One region of the Streptomyces sp. 147326 genome, then DNA from elsewhere that is predicted to be linked to it. Evidence: predicted binding sites of a transcription regulator. Region 1 holds the regulator's gene; the other holds the start of a gene.
What was found. The regulator HrcA, encoded in region 1, represses chaperone genes, less so after heat shock. The targets are predictions, from matches to a motif close to TTNGCACTCNGNNNNNCNGAGTGCNAA.
Positions count from the first base shown of each region.

Region 2: the regulator HrcA is predicted to act here: its motif matches at 2,142-2,168, upstream of groES (co-chaperone GroES).

Region 1 is NZ_CP134201.1:5,903,299-5,907,330, reverse strand. Features, by position in the region: gene RIU97_RS27005 (nitronate monooxygenase) at 1-4, opposite strand, end outside; gene dnaJ (molecular chaperone DnaJ) at 161-1,297, opposite strand; gene hrcA (heat-inducible transcriptional repressor HrcA) at 1,298-2,314, opposite strand; gene RIU97_RS26990 (MBL fold metallo-hydrolase) at 2,462-3,187, shown strand; gene RIU97_RS26985 (DUF3097 domain-containing protein) at 3,216-4,019, shown strand; gene RIU97_RS26980 (hypothetical protein) at 4,021-4,032, opposite strand, start outside.
Region 2 is NZ_CP134201.1:3,656,629-3,660,660, forward strand. Features, by position in the region: gene groL (chaperonin GroEL) at 1-1,577, opposite strand, end outside; gene groES (co-chaperone GroES) at 1,690-1,998, opposite strand; gene RIU97_RS16125 (hypothetical protein) at 2,256-2,786, shown strand; partial or broken gene RIU97_RS16130 (response regulator) at 2,845-3,213, shown strand; partial or broken gene RIU97_RS16135 (hypothetical protein) at 3,216-3,263, shown strand; gene RIU97_RS16140 (LCP family protein) at 3,360-4,010, shown strand; gene RIU97_RS16145 (FtsW/RodA/SpoVE family cell cycle protein) at 3,998-4,032, shown strand, end outside.

The DNA.
Region 1 (4,032 bases):
ACATGGACTGCATCGTGCCATGTCCCGCTCATGGGGCCGAATCATGGCATTCGCCTGGCATAGTCCGCTTCCCGACCCGGTCACGGGCCCCCGCGGGGCCCATGCGAAGAGCCCGGCAGGGAATCCCCTGGCCGGGCTCTCGGCGGTGTCCGCCGGTCGCTCAGCGACCGTTGAACGCGTCCTTCAGGCGGCTGAACAGCCCCTGCTGACCTGGCGCGAACTGGCCCATCGGCCGCTCCTCGCCGCGCAGCTTCGCCAGCTGGCGCAGCAGGTCCTCCTGCTGGGCGTCCAGCTTGCCCGGGGTGGTGACCTCGACGTGGACGATCAGGTCGCCGCGCCCGCCGCCGCGCAGGTGGGTGACGCCGCGCCCGTGGAGCGGGATCGCCTGTCCGGAGCCGGTGCCGGGCCGGATGTCGATCTCCTCCAGGCCGTCCAGCGTCTCCAGCGGGCACTTGGTGCCCAGTGCGGCCGCCGTCATCGGGATCGTCACCGTGCAGTGCAGGTCGTCCCCGCGCCGCTGGAAGGTCGGGTGCGCCAGCTCGTGGATCTCCACGTACAGGTCGCCGGCGGGGCCGCCGCCGGGGCCGACCTCGCCCTCGCCCGCGAGCTGGATCCGGGTGCCGTTCTCGACGCCGGCCGGGATCTTGACCGTGAGGCTGCGGCGGGAGCGGACCCGTCCGTCGCCCGCGCACTCGGGGCACGGGGTCGGGACCACGGTGCCGAAGCCCTGGCACTGCGGGCAGGGCCGCGAGGTCATGACCTGACCGAGGAAGGACCGGGTGACCTGTGAGACCTCACCGCGGCCACGGCACATGTCACACGTCTGCGCGGAGGTGCCGGGAGCGGCGCCCTCGCCGGAGCAGGTGGTGCAGACGACGGCCGTGTCGACCTGGATGTCCTTGGTCGTCCCGAAGGCCGCCTCGTCCAGCTCCAGGTCCAGGCGGATCATTGCGTCCTGGCCGCGCCGGGTCCGCGAGCGCGGGCCGCGCTGCTGACTCTGGCCGAAGAAGGCGTCCATGATGTCGGAGAAGTTGCCGAAGCCACCCGCCCCGAAGCCGCCCGCGCCGCCGCCGCCCGAGGAGGACAGCGGGTCGCCGCCGAGGTCGTAGACCTGCTTCTTCTGCGGGTCCGAGAGGACCTCGTAGGCGGCGTTGATCTCCTTGAAACGCTCTTGCGTCTTGGGATCGGGGTTCACATCCGGGTGCAGCTCGCGCGCGAGCCGACGGAATGCCTTCTTGATCTCGTCCTGCGATGCGTCGCGGCGCACGCCGAGAACGGCGTAGTAGTCCGTGGCCACTTACGACTCCGCCAGGATCTGTCCGACGTAACGTGCCACTGCGCGTACCGCTCCCATCGTTCCGGGGTAGTCCATGCGGGTCGGTCCGACCACGCCGAGTTTGGCGACTGTTTCGCCGCCCGAACCGTAACCGACGGAGACGACGGACGTGGAGTTCAGTCCCTCGTAGGCATTCTCATGCCCGATCCGTACGGCCATTCCCGACTCGTTGGCCTCGCCGAGCAGCTTGAGGAGCACGACCTGCTCCTCCAGCGCCTCGAGCACCGGCCTGATCGTCAGGGGAAAATCGTGTCCGAAGCGGGTGAGATTGGCGGTGCCGCCGATCATCAGCCGCTCTTCGGCTTCCTCGACCAGGGTTTCGAGGAGGGTGGAGAGCACGGTGGAGACGGTGCCCCGGTCCTCGGCGTCGAAGGATTCGGGCAGGTCCTGGACGAGCGGGGGCACATCGGTGAAGCGCCGTCCGACGACCCGGCTGTTGAGCCGGGCCCGCAGGTCGGCGAGCGAGGCCTCGCTGAAGGGGCTCGGGCAGTCGATGAGCCGCTGCTCGACCCGTCCGGTGTCCGTGATCAGTACGAGCATCAGGCGCGCGGGAGCGAGCGAGAGCAGCTCCACGTGCCGGACGGTCGAGCGGGTCAGGCTCGGGTACTGGACGACCGCGACCTGCCGGGTGAGCTGCGCGAGCAGTCGCACCGTGCGGCCGACGACGTCGTCGAGGTCGACGGCGCCGTCGAGGAAGTTCTGGATGGCCCGGCGCTCGGGCGTCGACAGCGGTTTGACCCCCGCCAGCTTGTCGACGAAGAGGCGGTAGCCCTTGTCGGTGGGGATCCGGCCGGCGCTGGTGTGGGGCTGGGCGATGTAGCCCTCGTCCTCCAGCACGGCCATGTCGTTGCGCACGGTCGCGGGCGAGACGCCGAGCCGGTGCCGCTCGGTGAGCGCCTTGGAGCCGACCGGCTCCTCCGTCCCGACGTAGTCCTGGACGATGGCGCGCAGCACTTCGAGTCTGCGTTCGCTGAGCATCGCGCGCACACCTCCAGCTGTGGTCCGTTGCCGTGTTCTGCCGTGTCGGTTGGCACTCTGGCCGTTCGAGTGCCAGAGACCCCCGCTCAGTGTACGGCCGGGCGGTAAGCCCCTGGCAAGGGAGGCCCGCCAGGGTAGCGTCGCCGCATGGACGTGCGTTGGGAAGAGGAAGACTGGGAACGGCTGACCGGACGGGCCGGCCGGCGACGGCTGCCGGTGTGGGACTGCACCGTGGGACTGGTGGTGGGGGACGAGTCGGTGCTCCTGATCGACCCCGGTTCGTGTGTCCGGGAGGGCGCTCAGGTGCGGGCCGAGGCGGAGCGGCTGACGGGCCGGCGCGTGACCCATATCGCATTCACGCACGGCCATTTCGATCACGTCCTGGGCGGGGCGGCCTTCTCCGGGGCCGAGGTCTTCGGTGCGGTCGGGCTGGACGCGCTGCTCTCGACGGGCCGTGAGGAGCTGCGCGGGGACGCGGTGCGCCACGGCCTGGCGGAGGCGGAGGCGGCCGAGGCGGTGGACCTGCTGGTGGTGCCGAAGCACTTGGTGTCCGGGGAGTGGACGCTGGACCTGGGCGGGTTGCAGGTGCTGCTGGCCAATGTGGGGCCCGGCCACACCGGGCACGACCTGGCCGTCTTCGTGCCGGGCGAGCGCGAGGTGGTCTTCTGCGGGGACCTGGTCGAGGAGTCGGGCGAGCCCTTGGCGGGCCCGGACGCCACTCCCGGGCAGTGGCCCGCCGCCCTGGACCGGCTGCTGTCGCTGGGCGGGGACGACGCACTGTACGTGCCGGGTCACGGAGCGGTGGTCACGGCGGGCTTCGTCCGTGCGCAACGCGCCACACTGGCAGCCCGTTTCGGCGTGTCGGAGACATGACGCGGGCGGCTCTCCTACTGTCGGCCGGATGCGCGAGTACTCCCCCGACCTGACCCCGCAGTGGAAGCGCCCCAAGGCAGTGCCGGAGGTGGCGGCCGAGCCCGATCTGGTGGTCGAGGTGGCGGGTACGGACTTCTGCGGCGCGGTGGTGGCCTGCGAGGCGGGCACGGTGACCCTGGAGGACCGCTTCGGCAGGCGCCGGGTGTTCCCGATGGAGCCCCGGGCGTTCCTGCTGGAGGGCGCGGTGGTCACCCTGGTCCGCCCGCCCCGGGGCCCGTCCGCGCCGGCCCGTACGGCCTCGGGCTCGATCGCCGTTCCGGGCGCCCGGGCCCGGGTGGCCCGGGCGGGCCGCATCTACGTCGAGGGCCGGCACGACGCGGAGCTGGTGGAGCGGGTCTGGGGTGACGACCTGCGGATCGAGGGCGTGGTGGTGGAGTACCTGGAGGGCATCGACGACCTGCCGGCCGTCGTCGCGGACTTCGCCCCGGCCCCGGACGCCCGGCTGGGGATCCTGGTGGACCATCTGGTGCCGGGCTCGAAGGAGTCCCGTATCGCGGCGTCGGTGACCTCGCCGGACGTCCTGGTCGTGGGCCACCCGTACGTGGACGTCTGGCAGGCCGTGAAGCCCTCCGCGCTGGGCATCCCCGCGTGGCCGGTGGTCCCGCGCGGCCAGGACTGGAAGACGGGCATCTGCCGGGCCCTGGGCTGGCCGGAGAACACGGGCGCCGCCTGGCAGCACATCCTGTCCCGGGTGACGTCCTACAAGGACCTGGAGCCCACCCTGCTGGGCCGCGTCGAGGAACTGATCGACTTCGTCACGGCACCGGTCTGAGCTACGGCAGGGT
Region 2 (4,032 bases), 2.2 Mb from region 1:
GCCGGCTTCTCGACGACCAGGGTCTCGGTCGTGAGCAGCAGGGAGGCGATGGAGGCGGCGTTCTCCAGCGCGGAACGGGTGACCTTCACCGGGTCGATGACGCCGGCCTTGACCAGGTCGCCGTACTCGCCGGTGGCGGCGTTGAAGCCCTGGCCCTTGTCGAGCTCGGCGACCTTCGAGGTGATGACGTAACCCTCGAGACCGGCGTTCTCGGCGATCCAGCGCAGCGGCTCGACGGCGGCGCGGCGCACGACCGCGACACCGGTGGCCTCGTCGCCCGACAGGCCGAGGTTGCCCTCGAGGACCTTGACGGCGTGGACGAGCGCGGAGCCACCGCCGGAGACGATGCCCTCCTCGACCGCGGCGCGGGTCGCCGAGATGGCGTCCTCGAGGCGGTGCTTCTTCTCCTTGAGCTCCACCTCGGTGGCGGCGCCGACCTTGATGACGCAGACGCCGCCGGCGAGCTTCGCCAGGCGCTCCTGCAGCTTCTCGCGGTCCCAGTCCGAGTCGGTGGACTCGATCTCGGCCTTGATCTGGTTGACGCGGCCGACGACCTCGTCGTGGCTGCCGCCACCGTCGACGATGGTGGTGTCGTCCTTGGAGATGGTCACGCGGCGGGCGGAGCCCAGGACGTCCAGACCGGCCTGGTCGAGCTTGAGGCCGACCTCCTCGGCGATGACGGTGGCACCGGTGAGGGTGGCCATGTCCTGGAGCATCGCCTTGCGGCGGTCACCGAAGCCGGGGGCCTTGACGGCGACCGCGTTGAAGGTGCCGCGGATCTTGTTGACGACGAGGGTGGAGAGCGCCTCGCCCTCGACGTCCTCGGCGATGATCAGCAGCGGGCGGGAGCCGCCGGCCTGGATGACCTTCTCCAGCAGGGGCAGGAGGTCCTGGATCGAGGAGATCTTGCCCTGGTTGATCAGGATGTACGGGTCGTCGAGGACGGCCTCCATACGCTCCTGGTCGGAGACCATGTACGGGGAGAGGTAGCCCTTGTCGAAGGCCATGCCCTCGGTGAACTCCAGCTCCAGGCCGAAGGTGTTGGACTCCTCGACGGTGATGACACCGTCCTTGCCGACCTTGTCCATCGCCTCGGCGATGAGCTCGCCGACCTGGGTGTCCTGCGCGGAGAGCGCGGCCACGGCGGCGATGTCGGACTTGTCCTCGATCGGGCGGGCGGTCGCGAGGAGCTCCTCGGAGACGGCCTTGACCGCGGCGTCGATGCCCTTCTTCAGGGCGGCCGGGGAGGCACCCGCGGCGACGTTGCGCAGACCCTCGCGGACCAGCGCCTGGGCCAGCACGGTGGCGGTGGTGGTGCCGTCACCCGCGATGTCGTTGGTCTTGGTCGCCACCTCCTTCACGAGCTGCGCGCCCAGGTTCTCGTACGGGTCGTCCAGCTCGACCTCGCGGGCGATGGTGACACCGTCGTTGGTGATGGTGGGGGCGCCGAACTTCTTGTCGATGACGACGTTGCGGCCCTTGGGGCCGATCGTCACCTTGACCGTGTCGGCAAGCTTGTTGACGCCGCGCTCGAGGGCGCGACGGGCGTCCTCGTCGAACTTCAGGATCTTCGCCATGGGAGCGGTTCAGCCCTCTCGAAAACTCGGGTTTAACGAGCTGCGCCCCTCGCCGCCCGGCAATCAGCGGGGTGACCAGGGGCGCAGCTCAAAGCAGTACTGATGAAGAGAATTACTTCTCGACGATCGCGAGCACGTCGCGGGCCGAGAGGACGAGGTATTCCTCGCCGCTGTACTTCACTTCGGTGCCGCCGTACTTGCTGTAGAGCACGATGTCGCCGACGGTGACGTCCAGCGGGAGACGCTGGCCGTCCTCGAAGCGACCCGGGCCCACCGCGAGGACGACGCCCTCCTGGGGCTTCTCCTTCGCAGTGTCCGGGATGACCAGGCCGGAGGCCGTGGTCTGCTCGGCGTCGAGCGGCTGGACCACAATGCGGTCCTCAAGCGGCTTGATGGCAACCTTGGAGCTGGCGGTCGTCACGATCCGACCTCCCCCTTCGGAGATCCGGGGTTAACTGTCTGAGGTGGCGACCAGGTCGATCCGTCGTCGCGGGTGCCGGATCTGCCTGTCGCTGTGTTGGCACTCACCAGGGGCGAGTGCCAGGTGCGAGACTATTCCGGCGATTAGCACTCGGTCAAGCGGAGTGCCAATTCTCGACGGTCGGGCGTTGCGCGGACCGGGCCCGGAACCGCGAAAATCAGGGCGCACGCACGTTCGGGATCACTACTCTCCCCCGCATGACCAGGACAAACTCAGGGGTGCGCTGGCATCACGCCATCCCGATCGCCGTCGGCCTCGCCTTCGGGATCTTCGCGTTCGCGTTGGCCGTACCGCGGCTGGTGACCCAGCTGACGGGGGTGGAGGGCAGCTTCCGCGCAGAGCGGTGCACGTGGGAGGAGGACTCGGAGGGGGACCCGGAGGCCACCTGCAAGGGATCCTTCACCGCCTCCGACGGATCGTTCACGATCCGCGGGATCGAGATCGAGGGCCGCTTCGAGACCCGGCCGAAGGCACCGGTGGCCTCCCTCGTCAGCGGACCGTCGGCCGACAAGGCCGTGCGGCCGGACCTCCTCACCTCGCTCGCGCCCATGGGCCTGGGCCTGACCGGCTTCGCGTTCCCGGCCTGGGCGCTGACCTCGACCACCCGCGACGCCTTCGACCGCCGCCGGCGCCGGCGCGACGGCACTGAGGACCCCACGGCCCCCGCCGCACCGGCGGACCCGGCCGTATCCACGAACCCCGCCGATTCCGCGGACGTCTCGCACTGAGCCCCTCGGAACCGGGTCCCGCGACGGCCGGTTGGCCCGATGTATGAGGCTTGGGGCCGTGCGCATCCTCGTGGTCGAAGACGAAGAAGGCCTCGCCGAGTCCCTGCGGCGCGGCCTGTCCGCCGACGGACACCTGGTCGAGGTCGCGCACGACGGCCACCGCGGCCTGGACCTCGCCCTCGCCCTCGCCGGCGGCCCGTACGACGTCGTCCTGCTCGACCTGATGCTCCCCGGCCTGAGCGGCTACGAGATCTGCGCCCGCATGCGTGCCCACGGGGACACCACCCCGGTCCTGATGCTCACCGCCCGGGACGGCGAGTACGACGAGGCCGAGGGGCTGGACTGCGGCGCCGACGACTACCTCACCAAGCCGTTCTCCTTCGTGGTCCTGGCCGCCCGGATCCGCGCGCCGGCCCGCCGGGCCGGCGCCTGGACCGGCGGGTTCCGGACCCGGGCGGGGCCGACGAGATCGCGCAGCTCGCCCGGACCGTCAACAACACCCTCGACCGGCTGGAGCGCTCCGACAACCGGCAGCGGCAATTCACCGCGGACGCCTCCCACGAGCTGGAGACGGTGCGGAACTTCCTGGGCGTCCCGGTCGATCACTTCGCCGAGCTGAACCTGGCCGGTTTCCACCACCTCGCCGACGCGCTGGGCGGCGTACCGGTGTGCCTGAACAAGGCGGTGAAGGACAAGTACTCCGGCGCCGGCTTCCCGGCGGGCCCGCAGACGCTCGACGGCCGGCAGTCCCTGGCCTTCGTGCGCCAGCGGCACGGCCTCGACATGGGCGATCTGGACCGGACGAAGCGGCAGCAGGCCTTCCTCGCGGGCGCGACGAAGAAGCTGAACTCGGCCGGGACCTTCACCGACCCGACGAAGCTGATCAGGCTGATCGACGCCGCGAAGAAGGACGTGGTCACGGACGAGGGCTGGGACCTGCCGGCGTTCGTGAAGCAGGCCAAGAACCTGTCCGGGGGGGGGAAGGTGCACTTCACGACGCTTCCGATCGAAGGCTTCGGAAGGAACCATGGGGAGGACATCAACGTCGTAGATGATATGAAGATAAAGCGCCTCATTACCGAGCAGATCGGACCGAAGGCTTCCCCCGGCCCCGGCGCACCGTCCTCACCCCCGTCCTCGCCGGAGGCGGCACCCCCGCCGCCCTCCTCACCGCCCTCCCCGTCCGCCCCCAAGGACGGTGGCGGCATCCCGTGCGTGGACTGAAGCCCCTGACCTCGGCGGGCGC